One region of the Streptomyces sp. NBC_00252 genome, then DNA from elsewhere that is predicted to be linked to it. Evidence: riboswitches for the same ligand, from Rfam matches in the RefSeq annotation. Region 1 holds a riboswitch; each other region holds the start of a gene.
The links. A riboswitch is a leader RNA that binds a small molecule or an ion and turns the genes downstream of it on or off. The one in region 1 is predicted to bind cyclic di-AMP.
Positions count from the first base shown of each region.

Region 2: linked by a shared signal. The riboswitch ahead of OHT77_RS19120 (transglycosylase family protein) and the one ahead of OHT77_RS42780 (NlpC/P60 family protein) in region 1 are both predicted to bind cyclic di-AMP.
Region 3: linked by a shared signal. The riboswitch ahead of OHT77_RS21825 (M23 family metallopeptidase) and the one ahead of OHT77_RS42780 (NlpC/P60 family protein) in region 1 are both predicted to bind cyclic di-AMP.
Region 4: linked by a shared signal. The riboswitch ahead of OHT77_RS37985 (C40 family peptidase) and the one ahead of OHT77_RS42780 (NlpC/P60 family protein) in region 1 are both predicted to bind cyclic di-AMP.

Region 1 covers NZ_CP108087.1:9,588,028-9,595,217, reverse strand. Annotated here, with positions in the region: gene OHT77_RS42785 (DUF1996 domain-containing protein) at 1-886, opposite strand, end outside; cyclic di-AMP (ydaO/yuaA leader) riboswitch at 1,223-1,396, shown strand; gene OHT77_RS42780 (NlpC/P60 family protein) at 1,405-3,531, shown strand; gene OHT77_RS42775 (hypothetical protein) at 3,735-4,196, shown strand; gene OHT77_RS42770 (endonuclease/exonuclease/phosphatase family protein) at 4,198-5,058, opposite strand; gene gndA (NADP-dependent phosphogluconate dehydrogenase) at 5,247-6,716, shown strand; gene OHT77_RS42760 (LacI family DNA-binding transcriptional regulator) at 6,764-7,190, opposite strand, start outside.
Region 2 covers NZ_CP108087.1:4,414,588-4,421,777, reverse strand. Annotated here, with positions in the region: gene OHT77_RS19140 (SurA N-terminal domain-containing protein) at 64-711, shown strand; gene OHT77_RS19135 (nucleoside triphosphate pyrophosphohydrolase) at 884-1,888, shown strand; gene OHT77_RS19130 (cytochrome P450 family protein) at 2,028-3,344, shown strand; gene OHT77_RS19125 (transglycosylase family protein) at 3,805-4,809, shown strand; cyclic di-AMP (ydaO/yuaA leader) riboswitch at 5,003-5,171, shown strand; gene OHT77_RS19120 (transglycosylase family protein) at 5,175-5,876, shown strand; gene eno (phosphopyruvate hydratase) at 6,208-7,190, shown strand, end outside.
Region 3 covers NZ_CP108087.1:5,003,444-5,010,633, reverse strand. Annotated here, with positions in the region: gene OHT77_RS21840 (alginate lyase family protein) at 1-92, shown strand, start outside; tRNA gene OHT77_RS21835 (tRNA-Met) at 145-218, shown strand; gene OHT77_RS21830 (PP2C family protein-serine/threonine phosphatase) at 326-1,504, shown strand; cyclic di-AMP (ydaO/yuaA leader) riboswitch at 1,738-1,894, shown strand; gene OHT77_RS21825 (M23 family metallopeptidase) at 1,906-2,916, shown strand; gene OHT77_RS21820 (aldo/keto reductase) at 3,004-3,948, shown strand; gene OHT77_RS21815 (PrsW family intramembrane metalloprotease) at 3,961-5,253, opposite strand; gene trmB (tRNA (guanosine(46)-N7)-methyltransferase TrmB) at 5,303-6,133, opposite strand; gene lhgO (L-2-hydroxyglutarate oxidase) at 6,316-7,190, opposite strand, start outside.
Region 4 covers NZ_CP108087.1:8,561,046-8,568,235, reverse strand. Annotated here, with positions in the region: gene OHT77_RS37995 (ATP-dependent Clp protease proteolytic subunit) at 1-477, shown strand, start outside; gene OHT77_RS37990 (hypothetical protein) at 485-793, shown strand; cyclic di-AMP (ydaO/yuaA leader) riboswitch at 1,133-1,312, shown strand; gene OHT77_RS37985 (C40 family peptidase) at 1,316-1,789, shown strand; gene OHT77_RS37980 (ATP-binding protein) at 1,875-2,333, opposite strand; gene OHT77_RS37975 (helix-turn-helix domain-containing protein) at 2,546-3,415, shown strand; gene OHT77_RS37970 (DUF397 domain-containing protein) at 3,425-3,649, shown strand; gene OHT77_RS37965 (8-amino-7-oxononanoate synthase) at 3,691-4,818, opposite strand; gene bioB (biotin synthase BioB) at 4,966-6,180, shown strand; gene OHT77_RS37955 (adenosylmethionine--8-amino-7-oxononanoate transaminase) at 6,173-7,190, shown strand, end outside.

The sequences.
Region 1 (7,190 bases):
CGTCCCGCTCCTGCTTGCCGTTCTGCAGACGCAGCACGGGCCAGTAGTACGTGGACTTGTCGCCCTGGTTCTCGCAGCTCGTGTTCGCCTTCGCCAGGTCGTCGTCACTGGCGAACGCGTTGTTGGACTGGTTGCCGACGTAGTCGTGGAAGTGGTGGGCGCCGTTGGTCACCCCGGGGGCGACGATCACGTTGTCGGAGTTGAACAGGCCGTTCTCGTTCACCCCACAGGCGGTGACGAACGTGCCGCGGGAGGCGTCGGCCTGGTCCTGTGCCGCGTTCACGTTGGGCTGTACGGAGGTGATGTCCGCGTAGTCCGAGGCGACCGGTCCGTTGGTGGAGGGCTGGTTGCCCTGCTGGTCCTGGCCGCCGGCGCTGGCGCTGGCGTCACCGCCGGCAGTGGCGGCCCCGCTGGCGTCGCCGTTGCCCTTGTCGTCGCCGCTCTGGTCGTCGGACCCGTTCGTGGGCGCGATCAGCGTGCAGCCGGCGAGCGCGTCGAGTCCCTCCGGGCGGTCGCCGACACGCGCGATGGCGTCGTCGATCCGGCCGATCGTCGCGGCCCGCTTCTCCTTCAACGGATTCATGATCGCGTTGTCGGCGAAGGAGGCGTCCTGGCGTATGGACTCGGTGGAGTCCTTGAGCTTCTGGTAGGCCTCGGTTATCTGCTGGTCCAGAAGCGCGAGTTGGTTGTCGACCTCGGTCTTCGCCGCGTCGGGCACCGTCGTCAACTGGGTCCCGATGTCCGGGCAGTCGATCGTCGCGCCGTCCGATGCCGCATCGGGAGACCCTTGCTGGGTGGTGTCACCGCCCCAGCCCTCGGACGCCGACGCGTAGACGTTCGCCGCCACCAGTCCTCCGCCGCCCAGCATCAGGGCGACTGCTGCCATCGTCGCGCGTCGTGCGCCCGTGGGGCGTCTGCGCGTGTTGCGTGCCAAGGAAGTTGCTCCTACACGTATCGGTCGGCCCGGCTCGTCCCGGCATGGAAATCCCCCGCACCAATACGGGGCGGGGTGCCGGTGTGTTCAACCGTCCCAAAAATTCATAGCGACCTCTTATGGAGCTCCTGGCACGGTGGCCCCCAAGAGCCCTCGCCACACCCAGGACGAGGTAAAGGTCACAAATACGTATCGGACATATCGCGCTTCAACCTTCACATGAGGCACACACGTTGGCTAGGTTGACGCCCAGGCCGTACGACCTACACCGGCGATCAGCGCCGGGCCGCGCGGCTCGCGTCGAATCCGGTGCGTCGCTCGCGACAGCCGGAACCGGGGACCCAACCGACTTGGGGTGAATCGGCCCAACCGCCCATCTGGGCAAGGACCGTAGGGCACACCTTCCGTGATCGACCGCCCGAACCCGACAGCTAACCCGGTAGGCGCGTTACGGAAGGAGCACGTCTGCCATGCCGGCAGAACGAAGTACGCGCACCGGAGGCAGTGGCCCCACCGTGGACGACCGACCCAGCCGTGACGAAGTCCAGCGGCGGATCAACTCCCTTTACGACCGGGCCGAGACGGCCACCGGGAACTACAACGCCACCCGTGCGATGTCCGGGGGCCCGCGCAAGCGTGTCGAACCCCGGTCCGGCGCTCCGCGTCCTTCCGACCCCGCCCTCGACGCCGTCACCCGGCAGTTGTTCGACCGGGCGCGGGCCCAACTCGGCCCGACCGTACCGGCGATCCTGCCGCCCAGCAGGACGGGCCGTCCGGCGGCGGCACGTTCCGAGCGCTCCGAGCGACGCCCCGAGGGTGACGGCGGCGGGCGGGCGCTCGAAGCGCAGCCCGGCCGCGCTGTCGCCGAGCTGACCGCGGGGACGTCCGTACCGGACATCACCAGCCAGCACCTCGCCTCCCCCGTCGCGGAGTTGACCGCGCGGCCGGTCGCCGAGTTGCTGCCCGCCGCGCCGCAGACACCGCAGGCGCAGGCACCGCAGGCACCGCAGGCACCGCAGCTGCCCCAGCCGACCATGCTCGACCTGCCGCCCGTGCCCGCCGTCGAGATGACACCGGCGCCCTTCGCACAGCCGCAGCAGTTCGCACCGACCTTCGCCCCGGCTCCGGCCTTCGACCCGCTCACCGCGGACCTCAACCTGCTCCCGTCCATCGCCGCACCGCGCTCCGAACCGGCCCCGGCGCTGGCCACCTGGCCGCCCGCCGAGTCCAACTGGCCTACACCGGAGGCGACTTGGTCGACCGGGCAGACCCCGGTGATCCCCGAGCAGCAGCCATGGTCGACCGGCCAGATGCCGATCGTGGCCGCACCGGAGACCCCTTGGTCCAGCGGTCAGATGCCAATGGTGGCCGCACCGGAGACTCCCTGGTCCAGCCGTCAGATGCCGATGGTGACCGAGCAGCAGGCATGGTCCACGGGCCAGCTGCCCGCCATACCCCAGCAACAGACCTGGTCCACCGGAGAGATGCCGGTCGTGACCCAGCAACAGGCCGCGTCCACTGGGCAGATACCGCTCGCGGCCCAGCAACAGGCCACCTCCACGGGCCAGATACCGGTCGTGCCCGAGCAACAGCCTTGGGCCACCGGCCAGATGCCCGTCGTGGCCGCGCCGGAGCCGACGTGGTCGACCGGGCAGACACCCGTGATCCCCGAGCAGCAGACGTGGTCGACCGGGCAGACGCCGATCGTGGCCGCGCCGGAGACGCCCTGGTCCAGCGGCCAGATGCCGATGGTGACCGAGCAGCAGACGTGGTCCACCGGCCAGACGCCGATCGTGGCCGCCCCGGAGACCCCCTGGTCCAGCGGCCAGATGCCGATGGTGACCGAGCAGCAGGCATGGTCCACCGGCCAGCTGCCCGCCATGCCGCAGCAACAACCCTGGTCCACCGGCCAGATGCCCGCCCTGCCCGAGCAACAGCCTTGGTCCACGGGCCAGTTGCCCCTGATGCCCGAGCAGCCGACCGCGTACCCCGCGCCGCCGCAGGACTGGCGCCCGCCGCAGCAGGAGTGGCAGCCGGTCCCGCCCGCCGCCGAGGTCGCCTTCGCCGCGGCGCCCCTCCTCGGGCCCGAGGTCTCCTTCGCCGCGGCTCCGCTGCTCGCCCCCGAGGTCACCGCGGCCGCCGCGCCGGCCATGGCCCCGGAGATCATTCTCCCGGCGGCCCCGGCCATGAGCCCGACGGTCGCCGCGCCCGTCCCCGTCGCCCCGGACGCGGGCACCCAGAGCAAGACCGCCATCGCGCTCGCCTTCGCCCGCGCCCAGATCGGCAGGCCCTGCCTGTGGGGCGCGGCGGGACCGGACGCGTACGACTGCTCCAGCCTCACCCAGGCCTCCTGGAAGGCCGCGGGCGTCCACCTCCCGCGCACCGCGCAGGAACAGTCGAGCGCCGGCACGCTCGTCCCGCTCACCGACATCCGCCCCGGTGACCTGCTGTTCTTCCACGACAGCGTCGACCACGTCGGTCTCTACACCGGCAACGGCCTGATGATCCACGCGCCGAGCCCGGGGACGCCGATCCGCGAGGAGTCGATCTTCTACGCCGGTTCGGCCGCCATCCGGGGCGCCGTACGGCCCGCCTGAGCCGCCCGGGGCCGGGTGTTCCCGGCCCCGACCGCGCCCGTCCCGCCACTCTCTCCCGGGCGTGTCGTTGGTCCGTACGAGTGGTGGAACCTCCGACACGGTCGTAGCGTCAACAGGGAGACGAGATCGTGTGCCTCGACAGGCGGGTCCCCCGCCGGTGCGAGTACGGGGCGACGAGGACGAACAGGCGGCCGGGAGCGGACATGTACAAACACACCATGGTCGGAGTCGTCACGCTGTGTGCCGCCGCCCTGCTGGCGCCGGCTGTCGGCAGCTCGGCCGCGGCATCGGTGCGCACGGAGCCGGTGGCCGCTCACCGGCAGTTCCAGAGCCCCGTCCTCGTCGACTGCCTGTGGCACCCCGAGGTGCGCCCCTCCGACTTCACGCTCGCGTGCGGGGACGGCAACAGCCGCCTCACGTCGCTGCACTGGACGTCCTGGAACGACACCTCCGCGACGGCCACGGGCGTCAACATGGTGAACGACTGCGTCCCCTACTGCGCGGCGGGCAAGTTCCACTCGTACCCGGTCGTCGTCCGCCTCGACACCCCGCAGACCTGGAAGCGGCACCCCCAGGTGCAGCAGTACGGCCAGATCAGCCTGACGTACACCGCGGGCCGGCCCGACAAGTTCGCGCACGTCGTGACGTACCCCCTGTGGAACTGACTCACAGGGACAGCTCCACCACCAGCGGCCGGTGATCCGAGATCGCCGTCCTGGGCACCCGCACCGCCCCTACGGCGTCCTCGCCGAGCCCGTTCAGCAGGATGTGGTCGAGCTGGACGAGCGGGCGGTGCGAGGGAAAGGTCGCCTGCCGCGCCGAGCCCCGCCAGCCGCGCCGCGCGGACGCGTTGAGCGCGACCCGGGGCAGTGCGCCGATCAGGTTGAAGTCGCCCATCAGCAGCTGGGGTCGGGGCAGTTCGGCGATCCAGCGGCGCACGGAGCGCAGTTGCCCGATGTTCCACCCCGGCACGAACGAGAGATGCACGGCCACGACGGTGAACGGGCCGTGCGGTCCTTCCAGTACGGCCGCCAGCGCGGCCCGCGCCTGGTCCCGGGCCAGCACCGGAACGGCCCGCCCGGCCACCCGCAGCGGCATGCCGAAGGGCGCTGCCGGGAGCCGTAGCGCATGCCACTCGCGGACCGGGAGCCGGGACAGCAACGCGACGCCGTGCGAGGGGACTTGGGGCCGGCGGGCTTCGTGGCCGTAGACCCGCATCCCGGGCTCGGCCGGGTCGAGGACCCAGCCCCGGCCCGGTACGGAACGGCAGTGCAGCGCCGTCGCGTAGCGCCAGTCCCGAGCGGCCATCGCCTCGGCGGCGACCGCCGCCTGGTCGACGCCGCCCGACCGCTCCTGGAGCCGGTCGATCTCCTGGAGCGCCACGATGTCGGCGTCCAGGGATGCGACGGCCTCGGCGAGGGGCGCGGAGAGATCGCCGGTGAGCGTGGCCGTCGGACGGCCGTCCGGGTCGATCGGCCGACCGTGCAGCACGTTGAACGTCGCACACCGAACCAGTGAGTCACCCATAGTCAGGCCGCATTGTACGTAGGCCGCCCGCGGGGACTGCCTGGTGGTGCGGTTCAGGGACTCACCGCCGGAACGAATGACGAATCCGTGGCCCGTACGTCGAGTCATTTCGCGATCACACACGTACCTGCGGTCATGGGCGCCCAGCGCCGACCCGCCACGTCACCGACTCGGAGAACAGGCACCCCATGAACGCATCCGCACCGCACGACCCCGCCGCCGACGGAACCGCCCAGATCGGCGTCACCGGCCTCGGCGTGATGGGCCGCAACCTCGCGCGGAACTTCGCCCGCAACGGCTACACGGTCGCCGTCCACAACCGGTCGCCGCACCGGACCCATGAGTTGATGAAGGAGTACGGCGACGAGGGAGCCTTCGTCCCGGCCGAGACCGCGCGGGAGTTCGTGGCCGCGCTGGAGAAGCCCCGCCGTCTGATGATCATGGTCCAGGCCGGGCCTGCCACCGACGCCGTGATCGACGAGTTCGCCGAGCTGATGGAGCCCGGCGACATGATCATCGACGGCGGCAACGCCCACTTCGCCGACACCCGCCGCCGCGAGGCCGCCCTGCGCGACAAGGGCCTGCACTTCGTCGGCGCCGGTGTCTCCGGCGGTGAGGAGGGCGCGCTGAACGGGCCGTCGATCATGCCCGGCGGTTCGGCGGAGTCGTACGCCGTGCTGGGCCCGATGTTCGAGTCCGTGAGCGCGAAGGTCGACGGCGAGCCCTGTTCCACGCACATCGGGACCGACGGCGCCGGGCACTTCGTCAAGATGGTGCACAACGGCATCGAGTACGCCGACATGCAGCTCATCGCCGAGGCCTACGACCTGCTGCGCCAGGTCGGCGGCTACACCCCGGCCGAGATCGCGGAGATCTTCCAGCGCTGGAACGAAGGACGCCTCGGCTCCTATCTGATCGAGATCACCGCCGAGGTCCTCGCGCACACCGACGCGGAGACCGGCAAGGCGTTCGTCGACATCGTCACCGACGCGGCCGGGCAGAAGGGCACCGGCCGCTGGACCGTGCAGACCGCGCTGGAGCTGGGCTCGCCGGTCACCGCGATCGCGCAGGCCACCTTCGCCCGCGCCTCCTCCAGCCAGGGCGCCCTGCGCGCCGCCTACCGGGGACTGCCGGGCGGCACCACTCCCCCGCTGAGCCGCACCGAGGCCGACCGGTTCACCGCCCAGGTCGAGCAGGCGCTGTACGCGTCGAAGGTCATCGCCTACGACCAGGGCTGGAAGATGATCCAGGACGCGGCGGCCGAGTTCGACTGGTCGATCGACCTCGCGGCGGTCGCCGGGATCTGGCGCGGCGGCTGCATCATCCGCGCCTCGTTCCTGGACCGCATCCGTGCCGCGTACACGGCGGACCCGGGGCTGGTCAGCCTGCTGAGCGAGGAGAGTTTCGCGGGGGAGATCGGCGACGCGCAGGTCCCCTGGCGCGAGGTCGTCGCCTCGGCGGCGCGCCGCGGCATTCCGGTCCCGGCGTTCTCCGCCGCGCTGTCCCACTACGACACGCTGCGCGCCGACCGGCTGCCGGCGGCCCTGCTCCAGGGCCAGCGCGACTTCTTCGGCGCGCACACCTACGGCCGTACGGACCGCACGGGCACGTTCCACACGCACTGGTCCCGTCCCGGCCGCCCCGAGACCACGGCCTGAGCAACCCCAACGAAAGGGCCCTCCCGCGCGCGGGAGGGCCCTTTCGTTCAGGCGACGGGCGGTGCCGTGCTGTCGCGTATGACGAGCTTCGTGGGCACGAGCGTGGTGCCGTGCTCCTCGCTCCGCTGCCGCATCCGCCGCAGGACGCCCTCCACGCACAGGCGGCCGACCTCGGCGAAGTCCTGGTGGACGGTGGTGAGGGGCGGCAGGAAGGAACCGGCCTCGGGGATGTCGTCGAAGCCGATGACGCTGACGTCCTCGGGGATGCGCCGGCCGCGCTCGTGCAGGGCTCGCAACAGGCCAAGGGCCATCTGGTCGTTGGCCGCGAACACGGCCGTGCAGTCGGCCTGTTGGGCGAGTTCCAGTCCCACGCGGTAGCCGGATTCAGCGGACCAGTCGCCCCGTACGACGGGAGGCACCGGCCGTCCCGCGTCGGTGAGTTCGGCGCTCCAGGCGTCGGCGCGGCGCTGCGCG
Region 2 (7,190 bases), 5.2 Mb from region 1:
TGCCTAACATCGATCACCGCAAGACTTTGTGCACCGTCGCACAATCTCCAACGGGAGGTTCCCTTGCACCGCCGCCGTCGCACCGCGCTCGTCCTCACCGCCGTGATCGCCGCCGCGGCCCCCGCACTGACCGCCTGCGGAAGCGATGCGCACCCAGGCGCCGCGGCCGTCGTGGGCGGCCAGCGCATCACCGTCGCGCAGCTGCAGAACCGGGTCAACGAGGTGCGCACGGCCCAGCGGGCGGCCGTCCAGAACCAGGCGCAGTACGAGCGGGCCGTCGCCACCACCGGCGGCCTCACCCGCGAGACGCTCTACGGCATGGTCTTCGACCAGGTCGTCCACCGTGCCGCGCAGGACGCCGGGGTCACCGTCACCCGCAAGGACATCCAGGACATGCGGGCCGGCCTCGCCCAGCAGGCGGGCGGCTCCAAGGCCCTGGAGGCGACGTGGCTCGCCCAGTACGGCGTCCCGCCGCAGCGCCTCGACGAGAACCTCCGCCTCCAGGTGGAGGGCCGCAAGCTCGCCGCGAAACTCGGCACCGACACCAACCAGCCCGCCTTCTGGAAGGCGCTCTCCACGGCCTCCAAGGAACTCCACGTCGACGTCAACCCGCGCTACGGCACGTGGGACGTGGAGAAGAGCAGCCGGGTGGACGCGAAGACGCCGTGGGTACGCGAGGTCACGGCGAAGCAGACGCAGCAGTCGGCGTAAGGGCCGTAAGGGGCGTAACGGTACGGCGGCCCGGCGGGCCGGGGCTCACGGGCCGGCCCGTGAGCAACACCGGGAGCCGATGCGTGGCGACCTGTGGACAACACCCGGGGCCGGTGCACGGCGGCCTGTGGATAACTCCGGGGCTGTCGGCGACGTGGGTTACGTTCGGTGGGTGAACGCAACCAGCCCCGCCTTCGACGGCACCCCGGTCCCCGCCCCCGGCCGCATCGTCCTGCTCACCACCAGCCACCGCGTCGCCCCCGGCCTGCTGTCCTGGCCCGCGTGGCAGGCGCTGCGCGACGCGGACCAGGTGCTGTGCGCGGACGGTGCGCACCCACAGCTGCCGTATCTGAGCGAGGCCGGGATAGCCGTCGTCGAGGCGTCCCCGACCGCCGAGGAACTGGTCGACGCCTGCGCGGGCGGCGCCACGGTGGTGGTCGTCGCCACGGGTGAGGGCGAGCCCGCCCTCACCGACGGCCTGGCCCGCCTCGCCGGCTCCGGCCGCATCCAGATGCCGGACCTGGAACTGCTCCCCGCCTCCTACGACCTTCCCGGCGCCCGCCTCCTCGACCTCGTCCAGGTCATGGACCGCATCCGCCTCGAGTGCCCCTGGTCGTCGCAGCAGACACACAAGGGCCTGGCGAAGTACGGCATCGAGGAGGCGTACGAACTCGTCGAGGCGATCGAGGAGGGCGACCGCGACGAACTGCGCGAGGAGCTCGGCGACGTCCTCCTCCAGGTCGTCTTCCACGCCCGCATCGCCGAGGAGGACCCCGAGACCCCCTTCTCCATCGACGACGTGGCCGCCGGCATCGTCACCAAGCTGATCCACCGCCACCCCCACGTCTTCGGCGACGAGACGGCCTCGACTCCCGAGGAGGTGAAGGCCCATTGGCTCCGGACCAAGGCGGAGGAGAAGCAGCGCACCTCCATCACCGAGGGCATCCCCATGGGCCAGCCCGGCCTCGCCCTCGCATCGAAGCTCGCATCACGCGTACGGACGGCGGGACTTGAGGTGCCGTTGCCTGTCGCGGACGGCGGCATCGGCTACGAACTGCTGGCACTGGCCGTACGAGCGGAGGCGGCCGGGGTCGACCCGGAGGCGGCGCTGCGGGCGGCGGGACGGGCTTATCGGGATGCGATCAGGGCAGTGGAGGGGAGCGCGGCCGGGCGGTGAAGCGGCGGCGTGTGAAGTAGGCCGGGGGAGGCTGGTTCGGTGCGGCGGCCAAGCGCTGGTAGCGCAGAGCCGCTGACATGAGGCACCCCATCGCCCTGGCCGTCGCGGAGCGTCCCGGCACCCCGGATACCGTCAAGGAGTGACAGACCAGCCGCACCCCCACCACCCCGCCCCCGAACTCTTCACCTGGGAGTTCGCCACCAACCCCTACCCCGCCTACGCCTGGCTCCGTGAGCACGAGCCTGTGCACAGGACGCGGTTGCCCAGTGGTGTGGAGGCGTGGCTGGTCACTCGTTACGCCGATGCCAAGCAGGCGCTCGCCGACCCGCGGCTCTCGAAGAACCCCGCGCACCATGACGAACCGGCGCACGCGAAGGGCAAGACCGGTATCCCCGGTGAGCGCAAGGCCGAGTTGATGACGCATCTGCTGAACATCGACCCGCCGGACCACACGCGGTTGCGACGGCTGGTCAGCAAGGCGTTCACACCCCGGCGGGTGGCCGAATTCGCGCCCCGGGTGCAGGAGTTGACGAACGATCTCATCGACCGGTTCGCCGCGGAGGGCTCCGCCGATCTCATCCACGACTTCGCGTTCCCGCTCCCCATCTACGCCATCTGCGATCTCCTCGGCGTACCCCGCGAGGACCAGGACGACTTCCGCGACTGGGCGGGCATGATGATCCGGCACGGCGGCGGCCCGCGCGGCGGAGTCGCCCGGTCGGTCAAGAAGATGCGCGCCTACCTCGCCGACCTCATCCACCGCAAGCGCGAGGCCCTCTCCGACGCCCCCGACCCGCTCCCCGGCGCGAACCTCTCCGACACCCCCGTCTCCACCCCCACCGAAGACCTCCTCTCCGGCCTCATCCGCGCCTCCGACCAGGGCGAGCACCTCACCGAGAACGAGGCCGCGGCGATGGCCTTCATCCTGCTGTTCGCCGGGTTCGAGACGACCGTCAATCTCATCGGCAACGGCACGTACGCCCTCCTCACCCACCCCGAGCAGCGCGCCCGCCTGGAGAAGTCCCTGGCCGCGGGGGAGCACGGCCTTCTCGAGACCGGCGTGGAGGAACTCCTGCGCTACGACGGCCCGGTGGAGCTGGCCACCTGGCGGTTCGCCACGCAGCCCCTCACCCTCGGCGGGAAGGACATCGCGGCCGGCGACCCCGTGCTGGTCGTGCTCGCCGCCGCGGACCGTGATCCGGAGCGGTTCGCCGACCCGGACGTCCTCGACCTCGGACGGCGTGACAATCAACACCTCGGTTACGGCCACGGGATCCATTACTGCCTCGGCGCCCCGCTCGCCCGCCTGGAGGGCCAGACCGCGCTGGCCACCCTCCTCACCCGCCTCCCCGACCTCCAACTCGCCGGAAACCCGGCCGACTTGCGCTGGCGCGGCGGGCTCATCATGCGCGGACTGCGCACCCTGCCAGTGGAGTTCACCCCGGAACGCCGCTGAACGGACGGACGGTCGTCAGACCCCGCGACCCGCCCCCGAACCCAGCCCACCCGTGAACCCGACCCACCAACCGGCCCACCCCCGAACCCGGCCCACCAACAAGTCGTCCCGCCCCCTCAACCCGCCCCCCCACCCAGCGACCCCGCCCCGCCAACTCGCCCTCCCCACCCAGTCATCCGGCCCCTCCAACTCGCCCTCCCAGCCAGCCACCCCGCCCCACCAACCCCACCTCCCCACCCACACACCCCACCCCGCGAATCCACCCCCCTGAACCCGTCACCCCGCCCCCTAAACCCGAAAGTGACACTTCTTCAACTCTGTGATCTTCACGTGATCTCCGTGGCATTAACTTGTGACAAGTGATCGACTGTGGATACGTTCACCTACCAGCGCGGCGACCCGTACGACCTCAACCCCCCTCCGCCGCGCGGTCCCCCGCTGTCACGCGAAAGGCCTCCGCATGCTCTCCGGGAACGGTCGTCACCGTCGCCCCCGTCAGGCTCCGGCTCTGCTCGTCGCGGCCGGGGTGACCGGCTCCGCCATCGCGATCCCGCTGCTCGGCGCCGCTTCAGCGAACGCCGCCGACGGCACCACCTGGGACAAGGTGGCCAACTGCGAGAGCGGCGGCTCCTGGAGCGAGAACAGCGGCAACGCCTACTACGGCGGGCTGCAGATGTCCCTGGACGACTGGGACAAGTACGGCGGCCTCGACTACGCCCCGAGCCCCGACCTGGCCAGCCGCTCGCAGCAGATAGCCGTCGCCGAGAAGATCCTCGACGCCGAGGGCACCACCCCGTGGCTCACCTGCGCGCTGCTCTCCGGCCTCACCACGAACTCGGGTTCGACGGACGTCGACACCGGCGTCGCGAGTGACTCCCCGTCGGCCGGTGCGACGGACTCCACCGGTTCCTCCGGCTCTTCGGACTCCTCCGGCTCCTCGGACACGTCCGCCTCGTCCGGCCTGTCCGATTCCGGCACCACGGATTCATCGTCGTCCGGTTCGTCCGACTCCTCGGTGAGCCCCTCGCCCACCGCGACGGACAACTCGACCAACTCCACCAAGTCCGACAAGTCCACCACTCCTTCGAAGCGTGGCACCCCGGTCGAGGCCTCTCCGAAACTCGACGAATCGGACAACTCGGCCCAGGCGGCGGGTAAATCGAGCCTCGTCGACACCGGAGCGCTCGATGACACGAGCGGCGCGGGTGAGAGCGGCGGTGTGAGCGGTGGGACCGAGCAGCAGAGTGTCGGGAAGCATCGCGGGGCGAGTGCCGAGGAGAGCGTGACACCGCAGACGTACACCGTCCGCGCCGGCGACTCCCTCGCGTCCATCGCCGACTCCCTTGGCTTCGACGGCGGATGGCGTGCGCTCTACGCCGAGAACAAAAAGGTGATAGGCGCCGATCCGACCCGGATCGCCGCCGGTCAGACGCTGGACGTCGGGACGGAAACGGGCGGAAAGTAGCAGGAAAACAGCGGGAGTTCACGTCACGCTTCGCGCTGAATGTCCGGTTTGGTGAAAGTGTGGGATGAGTCTCAGAAGCCCTGATCGTCTTTGAATTCCCACGGATTCTCTGTCTACGGTCAAGGCCGCTCGTCACCACGAGCATCCGGTTGCCGCAACGCCGAGTCCTGCCAGCGGCCTCCGGGAACAGTCGTCGCGTAAAGCGCCGTAGGCAGGAGCGGGGGACCCAAGGTAAGTGCCGGGCCCGGCAGTTGATGCCGGGTGCGGCTCGGGGTGAAGTCGTGCGCCGAGAGGTGCGCGGCCGGGCAACTCACACGGCCCGAACCCGACAGCTCACCTCGCAGGCGTCGGTGAGGGGATCTTCCATGCTGCTTTCCGGCAAGGGCAAGCACCGCCGCCCGTCCAAGGCCACCCGCGTCGCCACGCTCGCCGGCGTCACCGGTGTCGCCATCGCCGCCCCGCTCATGGCGACGGGCAATGCCTCCGCCGCGACCGCCTCCGAGTGGGACGCCGTCGCCAGCTGCGAGTCCGGCGGCAACTGGTCCATCAACACCGGCAACGGTTACTACGGCGGTCTCCAGTTCTCCGCCTCCACCTGGGCCGCGTACGGCGGCACCGCCTACGCCTCCACCGCGAACCAGGCCTCCAAGTCCCAGCAGATAGCCATCGGCGAGAAGGTCCTCGCCGCCCAGGGCAAGGGCGCCTGGCCCACCTGCGGCACCGGCCTGTCGGGCGCCGCCTACTCCGGCGGCAGCTCCTCCAGCTCCAGCGGCTCCAACAGCGGCAGCTCCTCGAGCAGCAGCTCCACCAGCGAGCGCTCCAGCAGCGACACCACCGCCTCCCGCTCCGCCGAGCGTCCGGCCGCGAAGAAGACCGTCACCACCCCGACCGGCAAGAAGGTCAAGAAGGGTGACGGCGAGTACAAGGTCGTCAAGGGCGACAGCCTCAGCTCCATCGCCGAGAAGCACAAGGTGAAGGGCGGCTGGCAGCAGCTGTTCAAGCTGAACAAGGACATCATCGACGACGCCGACTTCATCTTCCCGGGCCAGCAGCTCCACCTGAAGTGACCTACGCGGCTCGTAGCTGAACCACAGCCCCCTCATATCCGCGGTGTCCATCATGAAGACCCCGTGAGGGTCACCCCCGTCCCCCACGGGCTCCCCGCTCCGGTGCGTGTTCCCCCGTACGCACCGGGGCGGGGCTTTTTGCGTCCCGGGCCCGCCGCCCCCGTCGGCATGCCCGCCGCTTGCCGGGACTTTTTGTTCCGTTCGGAAACAATTTACTCTCGGTTCTGTCCATCAGGCGGCCGACCGGATGGCCAATCGCCCTGAGCCGGTTAGGCTCGTCTCGCAGAGCCGCTGCGGTGCTGCCGTAGCCGCGTCAGATCCCAAGAAGGAGATGCTCGTGCCGTCCATCGACGTCGTCGTAGCCCGGGAAATCCTGGACTCCCGAGGCAACCCCACGGTCGAGGTCGAGGTCGGCCTCGACGACGGCAGCACGGGTCGTGCCGCCGTTCCGTCCGGCGCCTCCACGGGTGCCTTCGAAGCCATCGAGCTGCGTGACGGTGACCCCAACCGCTACGGCGGCAAGGGTGTCGAGAAGGCCGTCCTCGCCGTCATCGAGCAGATCGGCCCGGAGCTCGTCGGCTACGACGCCACCGAGCAGCGCCTGATCGACCAGGCCATGTTCGACCTGGACGCCACCGACAACAAGGGCTCGCTCGGCGCCAACGCCATCCTCGGCGTCTCCCTCGCCGTCGCGCACGCCGCGTCCGAGGCCAGCGACCTCCCCCTCTTCCGCTACCTCGGCGGTCCGAACGCGCACCTGCTGCCCGTTCCGATGATGAACATCCTGAACGGCGGCTCGCACGCCGACTCCAACGTGGACATCCAGGAGTTCATGATCGCCCCGATCGGCGCGGAGTCCTTCTCCGAGGCGCTGCGCTGGGGCGCCGAGGTCTACCACACCCTCAAGAAGGTGCTGAAGACCAAGGGCCTGTCCACCGGCCTCGGCGACGAGGGCGGCTTCGCCCCGAACCTGGAGTCCAACCGCGCCGCCCTCGACCTCATCATCGAGGCCATCAAGCAGGCCGGTTACATCCCCGGCGAGCAGATCGGGCTCGCGCTCGACGTCGCCGCGTCCGAGTTCTACAAGGACGGCAAGTACGAGTTCGAGGGCAAGTCCCGCTCGGCCGCCGAGATGACCGAGTACTACGAGGAGCTCGTCTCCGCGTACCCGCTCGTCTCCATCGAGGACCCGCTGTACGAGGACGACTGGGCCGGCTGGAAGGTCATCACCGACCGCCTCGGCGAGAAGGTCCAGATCGTCGGCGACGACCTCTTCGTCACCAACCCCGAGCGCCTCGCGCGCGGCATCGAGGA
Region 3 (7,190 bases), 4.6 Mb from region 1:
ACAAGCTCGCCGAGTCCACCCGCCCGGCCGGCAGCGACGACCTCTTCGTCTCCTGGGAGACCCTCACGCACGCCGAGAATCCGGCCGACTGAAACCCGTGTGACATCGGACCCCGCGCATGGCGTATAGTTGCAATCACAACGGCGCGGGGTGGAGCAGCTCGGTAGCTCGCTGGGCTCATAACCCAGAGGTCGCAGGTTCAAATCCTGTCCCCGCTACTCAGGCCAAGGGCCGGAATCCAGAAATGGATTCCGGCCCTTGGTGTTTCTCCCCCTGTCGGCCCACCCCGCTCGCCGCCCTCCCCCCACCGGGAAAAACTGGTTCCGTGGAGGAGGAGGGTCCGTATGTGCGAGCCGGCGGGCGTCTGCCCGGCGATCCCGTGCCCGACCCCGGCCTCGGCGACAGCCCCGCGCCCCGGCCCGAGAGCGAGGGCCGGCGGATCTCGTACACCCGCGCCGTCGTCCGCCGCCTCCCCGTCCTGCTGCTGATCGCCGCCGCGCTCTACGACTACCTCACCGCGGCCGACTTCACGGCGGCCCCGCTCTTCACCGCCGCCCCGCTGGTGGCCGCCCCGCTCTACTCCCGGCGCGGCACCGTCCTCACCGGCCTCGCGTCCGTCGCCGTCGTCCTCGCCATCCACATCAGGCTCGGCATCGTCTACGACACCGACGCGCTGACCGAGGTCGCCACCGTGGCGACGGTCGCCGTCCTCGCCGTCCTCATCAACCTCCTGGTCCGCCGCAGCAGCGAACAGCTCGCCTCCGCGCGCGAGATCGCCGAGGCCGCCCAACGGGCCGTACTGCCCGAACCGGCCGAGCGCATCGGCGGGTTCGAGATCGCGGCCCGCTACGAGGCGGCGCAGGAGGGCGCGTTCATCGGCGGCGACCTGTACGCGGTGCAGGACACCCCGCACGGGGTACGGCTGGTCGTCGGTGACGTGCGCGGCAAGGGCATGGGCGCGGTCGCCGCCGTCGCCGTGGTCATCGGGGCGTTCCGGGAGGCCGCCGAGCAGGAGGCGACCCTGGAGGCGGTCGCGCAGCGGCTGGAGCGGGCGCTCGCGCGTGAGGGCACCCGGCGCGACGGGCTCGACGCGTTCGAGGGGTTCACCACGGCCGTCCTCGCCGAACTCCCGCACGGCGACGGCGTCGTACGCATCGTCGACCGGGGGCATCCGCCGCCGCTGCTCCTCCACGTGGACGGCACCGTCAGCACGTTGCAGGTCCGGGAGCCCGCACTGCCCCTGGGAATGGGCGAGTTGGGGGTCTGGCCCGACCGGGCCGAGGAGTTCGCCTTCCCGGGCGGGGCCACTCTTCTCGTGCACACCGACGGGCTGTCCGAGGCGCGGGACTCCCGCGGGGTCTTCTACGACCCGGCGGCGCGGCTGGCCGGGCGGACCTTCCGTACCCCCGAGGTGCTGCTCGGCATCCTCGCCAAGGAGGTGCGGCGGTACTCCGGGGGCTGGATGACGGACGACATGGCGATGATCGCCGTACGGCATCCCTAGCCGCTGTTACCAGGTGTGACCGGGCGGGTGCCCTCCGCATAACAACTGACATACCGTCAATACCTGTGGGAATTCTGAGACTTGGCCAACTCGCCCGTTTTTCGCCGGTGGTGGGCTGTTCGTCCAGCAAGGAAAGGTTAATGATCAAGCCGAACAGCTTGGAAACGGGCGCCCGTGTCTATTAACGTTCGATAACGCAGCGCGGTCGTCCCGGCCGTCACAAGAGACGGCTCCGTGCGCACGCGCCGAATCCCGCAAGGGAACCGGGGAACCACCACTTGGGGTGAATCGCTCGTCGACAGCCGTGGAGACACGGCCTGTTTACGCGCGTAGGAGACCTTCCTGCTCCGAACCCGTCAGCTAACCCGGTAGGCGAGAAGGAAGGAAAGGAGCACGCCCACGTGGCGTCAAACCAGGCTGCCCCTGAAGCCCCTGTCGTCTACGGCGGTTACCGCCCCGACGAGGGCCCCTGGGAGGAGTGGAATCCCAGCGCGGAGACCGTTTCCCCCAACCGCGGCAAGCACCGTGTCGCGAAGCAGCGTGGTGGCGGAGGATTCGCCCGCAGCTCCACCGTCCTGGGCGTCGGTGTCATAGCCGCCGTCAGCGCGGGCGGCATGGCCAGCGCCAACACCGGCAAGCCGCCGGTCTCCATCTCGATGCCCGACCTGCCCTCGGTGGGCCACCTCCTGGACGACTCGTCCGGCAGCACCCCCAAGGGTTCCGCGACCGCGCTCAGCAGCGTCGGCGTGACCACCACCGAGACCGCCAAGGGCGCCTCGAACGCGGGCGAGCTGCTCCGGAACCGGATCATGGCGCAGGCCGAGTCGCAGCAGGTGCAGGTCGACGGCAGGACGCAGGCCGTCGCCGAGGCCGCCGTCGCCAAGCAGACCGTCGACGCCGCCGCCAAAGCCGAGAAGGACGCCGCGAAGAAGGCAGCCGACGCGAAGAAGGCCGCGGAGGACGCCGCCAAGAAGAAGGCCGAGGCCGCGAAGCTCGCCGCACTCGCCAAGCAGTACACGCTGCCCGTCGCCTCGTACACGATCACCGGGACCTTCGGCCAGGCCGGCTCGATGTGGTCCTCCGGGTACCACACGGGTCTCGACTTCGCCGCGCCCACCGGCACGCTGATCAAGGCCGTCCACAGCGGCACGGTCACCGAGGCGGGCTGGGCCGGGTCGTACGGGTACCGCACGATCCTCACCCTCGACGACGGCACCGAGCTGTGGTTCTGCCACCAGTCCTCGATCAACGTCAGCGTCGGGCAGAAGGTCTCCACCGGCGAGGTCATCGGCCGCGTGGGCGCCACCGGCAACGTCACCGGGCCGCACCTCCACCTGGAGGTGCACATCAACGGTGCCGCGACCGCGAGCGACCCGGCGCCCTGGCTGCGCAGCAAGGGCCTCAACCCCTGAGCAGCCCCCTGACCGGACCCTGAGTCGACCCCGTCCGCCCGTGCTGTGCCGGAATATCCGGTTCCGGCGCGGGCGTTGACGTACGGCATGACTTCTCTTCGCAAGCTGGGCCGGTCCGATCTGGAGATCTTCCCGCTGAACCTCGGCGGCAACGTGTTCGGCTGGACCGCCGACGAGGCGGCCTCCTTCGCCGTGCTCGACGCCTACACGGCCGCCGGGGGCAACTTCGTCGACACCGCCGACTCGTACACGGCGTGGATCGAGGGCAACAAGGGCGGTGAGTCCGAGACCGTCATCGGCAAGTGGCTCAAGGCCCGCGGCAACCGCTCCGACGTCGTCATCGCCACCAAGGTCAGCCAGCACCCCGAGTACCCGGGCCTGTCCGCCGCCAACATCAAGGCCGCGGCCGACGCCTCCCTGCGCCGCCTGGGCACCGACTACATCGACCTGTACTACCCGCACTTCGACAAGGAGGAAGTGCCGGTCGAGGAGATCGTCGGCACGCTCGACGAGCTGGTGAAGGCGGGCAAGGTGCGGCACATCGCCGCCTCCAACATCTCGCCCCAGCGCCTCCAGGCGTCCCTGGACTTCTCCGACCGCGAGGGCCTGGCGCGGTACATCGCCATCCAGCCCCACTACAACCTCGTCTCCCGCGACACGTACGAGGGCGAGCTCCAGGACGTCGCCGCACGCGGCGGACTGTCGGCCCTCCCGTACTTCTCGCTGGCGGCCGGCTTCCTCACCGGCAAGTACCGCCCCGGTACGACCGTGGAGAGCGCCCGGTCCGGGCGGGCCGCGCAGTACGCCGAGTCGGAGCGCGGCCGCAGCGTCCTCACCGCCCTCGACGAGGTCGCCCAGGCCCATGACGCCCCGGTCGCCACGGTGGCCCTCGCCTGGCTCGCCGCGCAGCCCACGGTCGCGGCCCCCATCGCCTCCGCCCGTACGGTCGAGCAGCTCCCCGCGCTGCTGGGCGTGGCCGAACTGAAGCTGACGGACGCGGAGATCACCCGCCTCACGCAGGCGTCGGCGTAACCGCCCTCGAGGCTATGACCGGTACGGGTTGTACAGGGGAGTCCCGTACGACCCGTACACCGGCGGCCACGGCGGTACCACCACCGGTACCGGGGGTGCCGTGCGGCGGGCCGCGTAGTCCAGGGCGGGGCGTGCCACCTCCCGGCGCAGCCACAGCTCGTGCAGCAACTCCCTTTCCCGTACGGCGAATTCGGGGCCCACGCGGCCCCGGCCCGCCCGGTGCCGCAGGAACGCGAGGGCGGTCGCGTGAGCCTCGTACCGGGCGACCGAGCGGGCCGCCTCGCGGCCGAGGTGATGGCGGGCGTACTCGCGGGCCAGCCGGCGGGCGCTCATCGAGCCCAGCACGAAGGGTTCGGACGGGGGCAGCCAGCCCGCGTGCACATAGACGGGCAACTCCTCGCGCACACTGCGGAGTTCGCGCTGCCTGGTCCACACCGCGAGCCAGGTCAGCAGGCCGAACGCGGGGACCATGAAGACGCCGTAGACCTCGAAGAAGCCGTACTGGCCGAACGTCGAGGAGCCGTTCCAGATCGCGTGCATGCCCATCGCGAGGAGGAGGCCGGTCAGGGGGACCAGGACGCGGCGGACGTGGTGGCGGTCGGGGGAGAGCGCGGCGATGCCGAAGCCGATGCCCGTCAGGACCGTGAACAAGGGGTGCGCGAAAGGGGACATGACGATGCGCACGAAGAAGGTCGCTGCGGTGACGGAGGTGAAGCCGCGGTCGCCGGTGAGCTGGTCGGTGCCGAAGGCCGTGCCCAGATAGAGGATGTTCTCGGTGAACGCGAAGCCGGTGGCGGTGACCCCGGCTATCACCACCCCGTCGACGATCCCGGTGAAGTCCCGTCTGCGGAACAGGAAGACGAGCAGGACGGCCGCCGCCTTCGCCGACTCCTCCACGATCGGTGCTATCACCGTCGCGCCGAGGGTGTCCGCGCTGGTCGGGTCCGCGGTCGTGGTCGCTATCCATCTCGTCGCGAAGCTGTTGGCGACGATCGCTATGAGGGCCGCGGCGCAGGCGCCCCACGCGAAGGAGAAGAGCAGGTTGCGCCAGGGGCCGGGGTCGACCCGGTCCAGCCAGCGGAAGGCGGCGAGGAGCAGGGGTACGGGCAGTACGGCGAGCCCGAGACCCACCAGGAACCCTTCCGTACCGGTCTGTTGGCGGACCAGCGCCAGGATGACGAGCCCGGAGAGGGTGAGCAGGGTGATCAGCGCGACGTGCCGGACCCAGTTCCGTTGCCACCAGCGTCCGCGCGGCGCGTGGGCGGGGCGGCCGGGGTGTGGGGGGAGGGGCGGAAACGTGGCCACGGCATCGACCCTAACGAGGTAAGGGCACGGCCCGCGATGGAGCCTGGCGTCAGCGCTGGTCGTCGTGGGGTACGCGACGGAAGACCAGATCGTTCACGACATGTCCCTTGTCCAGTCCCTGGCCCTCGAAACGAGTCAGCGGCCGGAAGTCGGGACGGGGCGCAAAACCGCCGTCGGGTTGGCTGTTCTCGAAGTCCGGGTGCGCGTCGAGCACGTCGAGCATCTGCTCCGCGTACGGCTCCCAGTCCGTCGCGCAGTGCACGGTGGCGCCCGGCTTCAGGCGGGTCGCGGCGAGGGTGAGGAACTCCGGCTGGATCAGGCGGCGCTTGTGGTGGCGGGCCTTGGGCCAGGGGTCCGGGAAGTACACGCGCAGTCCGTCGAGGGAGTCCGGGGCGAGCATCTCGCGGAGCAGGATGATCGCGTCGCCGTTCGCGACCCGGATGTTGGTCAGGCCGTGGTGGTCGGCGAGGCCGAGGAGGTTGCCCTGGCCCGGGGTGTGTACGTCGGCGGCGAGGATGTTCGTCGCGGGGGCGTCGGCTGCCATCTGGGCGGTCGCCTCGCCCATGCCGAAGCCGATCTCCAGCATCACCGGGTTGTCGTTTCCGAACAGCTCCGGGAGGTCGAGGGTGCGGTGGCCGTCGATGTCCAGGCCCCACTTGGGCCACAGGCGTTCCAGGGCGTCGGCCTGGCCGGCCGTGACGCGGCTTCTGCGGGGCTGGAAGCTTCGGATGCGGCGCTCGTGGTGGGAGCCGGCGGGGTCGGGCGTCGGGCCGCCCGGGAAACGGGGTTCGCCCTTGGGCCGGGTTCGCTGCGCCGCCGCTGGCGCTGGCGCTGGCGTGGGCTCGGTGGGGGTGGCGGGGGTGTTGGGGGTGTCAGACACAATGCGTCGATTTTACTGGGCTTGCGCGTGGGCGTCTGCGTGGCTTGGGTTGTCTGGCGAGTGCGGGCCCGGTGGGGGCTGGTCGCGCAGTTCCCCGCGCCCCTTGAGTGGGTTGCCCTGCCCGGGGTTGGAGGGGGGCGCGCTCGCGCGGCGGAGCCGCACATGTCACGGCCCCGCGCCTCTTAGGTGGGTCTCGTGCCCCGGGGTTGGAGGGGCTCTCGGTCCTCGTGGAGTACTGCCAGGGCTCGGCGGGCTATCTCTCTGCCGATCGGTAGCGACGCTGTTGCTGCGGGGCTGGGGGCGTTGAGGACGTGGATGGCTCGGGGGGATTCCTTGATCAGGAAGTCGTCCACGAGGGTGCCGTCGCGGAGGACTGCCTGGGCTCGGACGCCGGCCGGGGAAGGGGTCAGGTCGGCCGGGGTCACCGCCGGGAGGAGGCGTTGTACGGCGCCGGTGAACGCGGTCTTGGAGAAAGACCGGCGTAGCTCGCCCGCGCCGTAGCGCCAGTGCCGGCGGGCCATGTGCCAGGCGCCGGGCCACGCTGCCGTGGTGGCGACTTCCCGGGGGCGGACGACTCCCCAGTCGTAGCCCTCGCGGGCCAGGGCCGGGACCGCGTTAGGGCCCAGGTGGACCGTGCCGTCGATGCCGCGGGTCAGGTGGACGCCGAGGAACGGGAAGGCCGGGTCCGGTACCGGGTACACCAGGCCGCGGACCAGTTCGGGGCGGGCGAGGGTGTAGTACTCGCCGCGGAACGGGACGATCCGCATGCCGGGGTCGTCGCCGGTGAGCCGGGCCACCTCGTCGCAGTGCAGGCCCGCGCAGTTCACCAGCACGCGCGCGCGGACCACGTCACCGCCGGTCGCGGTCACCGTGCGGACGGCCACCCCGCGCTCCGGGCGGCGGTCGATGTGGGCGACCCGCGCGCCGTAGCGGATCTCGGCGCCGGACGCCTCGGCCAGCCGGCGGGCGACCTCGCCGTAGTCGCAGATCCCCGTGGTCCCGACGTGTATGGCGGCCAGGCCGCGCACCTCCGGTTCGTACTCGGCGATCTGGGCGG
Region 4 (7,190 bases), 1.0 Mb from region 1:
TTCATGCGCCTCGAGTACCAGGCGCCCGACCGGGACATCTCGCTGTACATCAACTCGCCCGGCGGATCGTTCACCGCGATGTCCGCGATCTACGACACCTTGCGGTTCGTCAGCTGTGACGTGGAGACGGTCTGCCTGGGGCAGGCCGGCTCGTCCGCTGCGGTGCTGCTGGCGGCGGGCACGCCGGGCAAGCGGTCGGCGCTGGCGGGTGCGCGAGTGGTGATCCACCAGCCCTCGCTGCCGGAGCCGATCCAGGGTCAGGCGAGTGATCTCGCCATCCAGGCCGAGGAGTTGGCGCGCACCCGGTCCCAACTCGAGTCCCTGCTCGCCCTGCACACGGGCCGGACGGTGGAGCAGGTGAGCGCGGACATCGAGCGCGACCGCATCCTGGATGCCCAACAGGCCCTGGAATACGGGCTGGTGGACCGGATCGTGACGACCCGCAAGACCTCGCTCGCCGAGCCGGGCGGGGAGTGAGCCGACGATGCTGCCGCCGGAACTGCCGCCGTTGCCCGCACTGACGCGCGCCGAGGGCGAGTTGATCGACCGTTATCTGGATGTGGCCGACCTGCTGGGCCGTATCAACCCGGCGCACGACGGTGACACGTACCGTGGTCTGAGGGCCGCTCAGGCGCTCGTGGCGAAGGCCGCCGAGCTGCGGGACGCGCTGGCGCTGATGCACCAGCGGGGCGAGACCGAGCTGCACGCCCCCACCCTGGCGCGTGCGCTGCGCGTGCTGGACGGGGAGCGCCGCACGGCGCGGGTCACCATCCCCGCGCCCTCCGACAGTTGAGGGACCGGGAGCCGTCCCGGGCGGAGGCGAAACGAGCCGAACGGCGTACCCCCGATCGGCGTAGTCGTTCCTCCGTCCGCGAGGCGTCCCGGGTTGCGCAACACGCGTAGTCCGGAGGGCTCCTGAGGTGTTCCGGTGCTGGTCCGAGGGGTGCACCCGCGTCGACACCCGCTCGAACACGGGGGTGTCCACCCGAACGGGTGAGTGGTGAGTAACCCCACAAATCCCCGGTTCCGTTGGGATTTTCGGACATGCATAGGTGAAGATCCCTGTCTGACGACAAGACCCCGCCGCAGCGGCGGGGCGATCCGGGCGGACGCCGAGTCCTGCCGCCACCCGGATGACAGGTCGACAGGATTGCATCGGCAGGAGTGGAGGACCCAAGCACGACGGGTCGCCGGGACGGTCACGCCATGACCGGGTCGAGCAGCCCTTGGGGTGAAGCCGCGTCAGCGGCCGGGCAACTTCGCCAGCCCGAATCCGACAGGTCATCCTTCACAGGCGGCTGACGAAGGGTTGCGCATGACTGCGCTCAATCGTGTCCCGTCGCTGATGGTCAGGGCCGGTACGGCCTCGGCCTTCGCCATCGCCGCCGTGGGCGGCTCCGTCGTGATACCGGGCGTCGCATCCGACGCCGCGGCCGCGACACCCGCGACGAAGGCACTCCAGGTCGCGGCGTCCAAGAAGGGCGCTCCGTACAGGTACGGGGCCACCGGACCGGGCCGCTTCGACTGCTCCGGGCTCACGTTGTACTCGTACAAGAAGGCGGGCAAGAAGCTGCCTCGTACGGCTGCCCAGCAGTACAACAAGACCCACCACATCTCGGCCAAGAGCCGCAAGGCCGGGGATCTCGTGTTCTTCCACTCGGGCTCCAGCGTCTACCACGTCGGCATCTACGCCGGGAAGGGAAAGATCTGGCACGCCCCGAAGACCGGGGACGTGGTGCGGCTGCAGAAGATCTGGACCAAGAGCGTCTGGTACGGCCGGGTCAGCTGACCCGCGCTGAATCTCCCGAGGGGGTGGCGGCCACCTGACGGGCCGCCACCCCCTCGGGTGTCCGGAGGCCCTTCAGGAAGCCGTTCTACGGCTCCTGCTGGCCCGCGGCGGTCACCGGCCGGGCCGGGACGGTCCAGGGCACCTCGACGGAGACGGTCTTGCCGCCCTCGCGGGTGGGCCGGACCCTGAGTTTGCCGCCGCACTCCGCGGTCAGCCAGCGGATGATCACCATGCCCCGGCCGTTGTCCTGCTGGACGGCGGCCGGCAGGCGTTTGGGGAAGCGGGGGTGGCTGTCGGTGACCCCGATGCGCAGGTGTTCGTCACGCTCCAGCTCGATGTCCACCGTGAAGGTGGGTGACTGGCCGAAGGTGTGCTGTACGGCGTTGGTGGCGAGTTCCGACACGATGAGACGGATGGTGTCGGCGGCCTCCGTGTCCGCCGGGAGGCCCCATTCGACCAGGGTTCCGACGACATAGGTGCGGGCGGCGGACACCGAGGCCGGATCGCTCGGCAGAGTGACGGATGCTTCCAGATGGTCTGCCATGGCGCGGTCGTCCCTTTCCCGCGGGACCGGTGTCCGTCACGGCGCGGATGGTTCGAGTACGGTCCCGGACTGGTGCTTCTTCGCCAGACTGCCATTAGCTCGGCGGTAACGGTGCCGATCCACCAAGATATGCATATATCTGTCGCTCGAAGCGGTGAACTCTGCGACCTCAGACCGTATTTGGGCGGCTCGGAAGGAGTAAGGAGAAACCCATGCAGTACGGTCCCGCGGTGCGCCGCCGGAAACTGGGCGCCGAACTCCGCGCGTTGCGTGCGGAGGCGGGGCTCACCAGCGGAGAGGCGGCCCGGCTCGTGGGCTGGCACCAGTCGAAGGTGAGCCGGATCGAGACCGGGGCGAGTGGCGTGAAACCACCTGACGTCCGGTTACTTCTGGACGCCTATCAGGTCGGTGACCCACAACTTCGGGACATGCTCCTGGTGCTCGCGGGCTCCGACGACGTCGGCGGCCGGCACCACTGGTGGCACGCCTATCGCGGTGTACTCCCGCCCGCCTACCGGGACTTCATCAGTCTGGAGTCACAGGCCAGCACGCTCCGCACCCTGGAGACCTCGGTGGTCCCCGGTCTGCTGCAGACGCCGGAGTACGCACGGGCGGTGACCCGGGCGGCCGTGGGAGGCCCCGACAACGACGGGCCCGAGCGGCTCGACGCGCTGGTGCAGGTGCGGATGGCCAGGCAGGACGTGCTGCGCGCCGATCCGCCGCTGGCGCTGAGCGTGGTCCTCGACGAGGCGGTGCTGCGCCGCGAGGTGGGCGGTCCCGGTGTGATGGCCCGTCAGCTGGACCGGCTGGTGGAGGCGGCACGGCTGCCCCAAGTCCGGCTCCAGGTACTGCCGTTCGCCGCTGGGGCGCACATCGGCATCACCGGGCCTTTCGTTATTTTCTCCTTTCCGAGCACTTCTGATCTGGACGTGGTTGTTCTCGACCACTTGACGAGTAGCCTCTACCTCGAACGGAAAGAAGACCTAGAGGCCTACAGCGAGGCCTTCAGCACCCTTCAGTTCCACGCCCTTTCGCCCGAGGATTCGTCGGATTACATCGCCGGGATAGGTGACGGCGCGTAAGGAGGCACCATGTCTGCACTGCCTCGGAACGTACCTTCCAGTTCTGAACTGTCCGGTGTGCGGTGGCTGCGCAGCAGCTACAGCACGGGAGCGAACAACTGCGTCGAGGCGGCTCGTCCGCGCTCAGGCCCCCGCGCGGGGCTGCTCGCCGTACGCGACTCGAAGGACCCGCAAGGACCCGCCCTGCTGTTCTCCCCCGAGAGCTGGACGGGGTTCCTCACCGCGTTCCACTGATCTGTCCGCCCGTCAGCGACGCACGGCCGTGTCACGCCGACTCATGGTCGCGTCTCGCCGATCACACGTACAGCGCGTTCGATCTCGGCCCCGGAGAGGTCCGCTCGGGCGGTCAGCCTGAGCCGTGAGATGCCGTCGGGCACGGAAGGAGGACGGAAGCAGCCCACGGCCAGCCCTGCCGTACGGCAGTCGGCCGCCCACTGCACGGCCGCCTCCGGGGACGGCGCACGCACCGAGACCACGGCGGCGTCCGGACGTACCGCTTCCAGACCCGCCGCGGTCAGCCGCGTGTGCAGATCACCCGCCACGGCGCGCGCCCGGGCAGCCCGCTCGGGCTCGCGCCGCAGCAGGGTGAGCGCCGCGAGTGCCGCACCGGCCGCGGCGGGCGCGAGCCCTGTGTCGAAGATGAACGTCCGCGCCGCGTTGACCAGATGGTCGATGACCCGCGCCGGCCCGAGCACGGCACCGCCCTGGCTCCCCAGCGACTTGGACAGCGTGACCGTCACGACCACGTCCTCGTCGCCCGCGAGCCCCGCCGCGTACGGCGCCCCGCGCCCGCCGTCGCCCAGTACCCCGAGCCCGTGCGCGTCGTCGAGCAGCAGCCCCGCGCCGAACTCCCGGCACACCTCGGCGAACGCGCCCACCGGTGCCGCGTCGCCGTCCACGGAGAACACCGAGTCGGACACGACGACGGCCTGCCCGTCGTGCGTCCGCAGCGCCTTGCACACCCCGTCCGGATCGGCGTGGCCTACGACCTGGGTGGCGCCCCGCGCCAGCCGGCAGCCGTCGATGAGGGAGGCGTGGTTGCCCGCGTCGGAGACGATCAGCGAGCCGTGCGGCGCGAGCGTGGTGACCGCGGCGAGGTTGGCCGCGTAGCCGGAGGAGAAGACGAGGGCTGCCTCGAAGCCGGTGAACTCGGCCAGTTCTCGCTCCAGTTGAGCATGCAGTTCGGTCGTCCCGGTGACGAGCCGCGACCCGGTCGACCCGCCTCCCCAGGTCCGCGCCGCGTCGGCGGCCCCCTCGACGACCTCGGGGTGATGGGCCAGGCCCAGGTAGTCGTTGCTCGCGAGATCGAGGAGCGGTGAGTCGGCGGGACGGGGCCGCAGGGTCCGTACGAGCCCGGCGCGGCGGCGCTGCTCCGCCTGCTCGTCGATCCAGCCGAACGCCATGGTTCCTCCGGGGCTTTTGTAGGCAGTGCACAGACACTAATCGGACGACCGGCCGCCCATGGTGTGGTGATACCCACACCCCCAGCTCCATGTCTTGTGCATTCTCTCCTTGGCCGCGGGCGGTCCCGTAGGACAGGATCGGGCCTCATGGACCTGCTGAACACGCTCGTGGACAAGGGGCTTCGGCGCGAGCTGCCGACCCGCGCGGAAGCTCTCGCCGTCCTCTCCACCTCGGACGACGACCTGCTGGATGTCGTGGCCGCGGCCGGAAAGGTGCGCCGGCACTGGTTCGGCCGACGGGTGAAGCTCAACTATCTCGTCAACCTCAAGTCCGGCCTGTGCCCCGAGGACTGCTCGTACTGCTCGCAGCGGCTCGGCTCGAAGGCCGACATCCTGAAGTACACCTGGCTGAAACCCGACGACGCCTCGAAGGCGGCGGCGGCCGGTGTGGCGGGTGGCGCCAAGCGGGTCTGCCTGGTGGCCTCCGGCCGGGGTCCGACCGACCGGGACGTGGACCGGGTCGCGGGCACCATCAAGGCGATCAAGGACCAGAACGAGGGCGTCGAGGTGTGCGCCTGTCTCGGTCTGCTCTCCGACGGCCAGGCCGACCGGCTGCGCGAGGCCGGCGCGGACGCCTACAACCACAACCTCAACACGTCCGAGTCGACGTACGGGGACATCACCACCACCCACACGTACGCCGACCGCGTCGACACCGTGCAGAAGGCGCACGCGGCGGGCCTGTCCGCCTGCTCCGGCCTCATCGCCGGCATGGGCGAGACGGACGAGGACCTGGTCGACGTCGTCTTCTCCCTCCGCGACCTGGACCCCGACTCGGTGCCGGTGAACTTCCTGATCCCGATGGAGGGCACCCCGCTCGAGGCCGACTGGCACCTCACCCCGCAGCGCTGTCTGCGCATCCTCGCGATGGTCCGCTTCGTCTGCCCGGACGTCGAGGTCCGCATCGCGGGCGGCCGTGAGGTCCACCTGCGCACGATGCAGCCCCTCGCCCTGAACCTCGCCAACTCGATCTTCCTCGGCGACTACCTCACCAGCGAGGGCCAGGCCGGCCACGCCGACCTGGAGATGATCGCGGACGCGGGCTTCGAGGTGGAGGGCGCGGGCGAGGTGACCCTGCCGCAGCACCGGGCGACGGCGGGCGGCTGCGGGTCTCACGAGGGCGCCGGCTGCGGATCGCACGAAGGTGCCGGCTGCGGCGGGCACGAGGGCGCCGGAGTCTGCGGTTCCGCTCCCGCTGCCGCTGCTGCGGCCGCCCCCGCGCCGCAGGTCGACGAGCTGCGCCGCGACCTGGTCTCCGTACGCCGTCGAGGTGCCGGAACGGACATCGCGCCCAATGCCTGACCCGATCGGCCGTCTGCCCGTCCCGGAGCTGCTGGAGCTGGACCGGCGGCACGTCTGGCATCCCTACGGTCCGATGCCGGGCCGGCAGGAACCGCTCGTCGTGGAGTCGGCGAGCGGGGTGCGGCTCCGACTGGCGGGCGGCGGGGGCGAGTTGGTCGACGGGATGTCGTCCTGGTGGTCGGCGATCCACGGCTACAACCACCCCGTGCTCAACGAAGCCGCGCGCGAGCAGCTCGGCCGGATGAGTCATGTGATGTTCGGCGGGCTCACCCACGAGCCCGCCGTACGGCTGGCGAAGCTCCTTGTCGACATGTCTCCGGACGGCCTGGAGCACGTCTTCCTCGCCGACTCGGGTTCCGTGTCGGTCGAGGTCGCGGTGAAGATGTGCCTGCAGTACTGGCGCTCGCTCGGCCGCCCGGCCAAGCAGCGCCTGCTGACCTGGCGCGGCGGCTACCACGGCGACACCTGGCAGCCGATGTCGGTGTGCGACCCCGAGGGCGGGATGCACGAGCTGTGGTCGGGGGTGCTCCCGAGCCAGGTGTTCGCGGACGCGCCACCGGCCGAGTACGAGGAGTCGTACGCCGACCATGTGCGCGAGCTGATCGGGCGGCACGCGCACGAACTGGCCGCCGTGATCGTGGAGCCGGTGGTGCAGGGCGCGGGCGGGATGCGGTTCCACTCCCCCGCGTATCTGCGGGTGCTGCGCGAGGCGTGCGACGCGCATGACGTGCTGCTGGTGTTCGACGAGATCGCGACGGGTTTCGGCCGCACGGGCGCGCTGTTCGCGGCGGAGCACGCGGCGGTGACGCCGGACGTGATGTGCGTGGGCAAGGCGCTGACCGGCGGCTACATGACGATGGCGGCGACGCTGTGCACGTCACGCGTGGCCGAGGGCATCTCGCGGGGCGACGTACCGGTCCTGGCCCACGGCCCGACCTTCATGGGCAATCCGCTCGCGGCGGCCGTGGCCTGCGCCTCGCTCGAACTCCTCCTGAACCAGGACTGGTTGG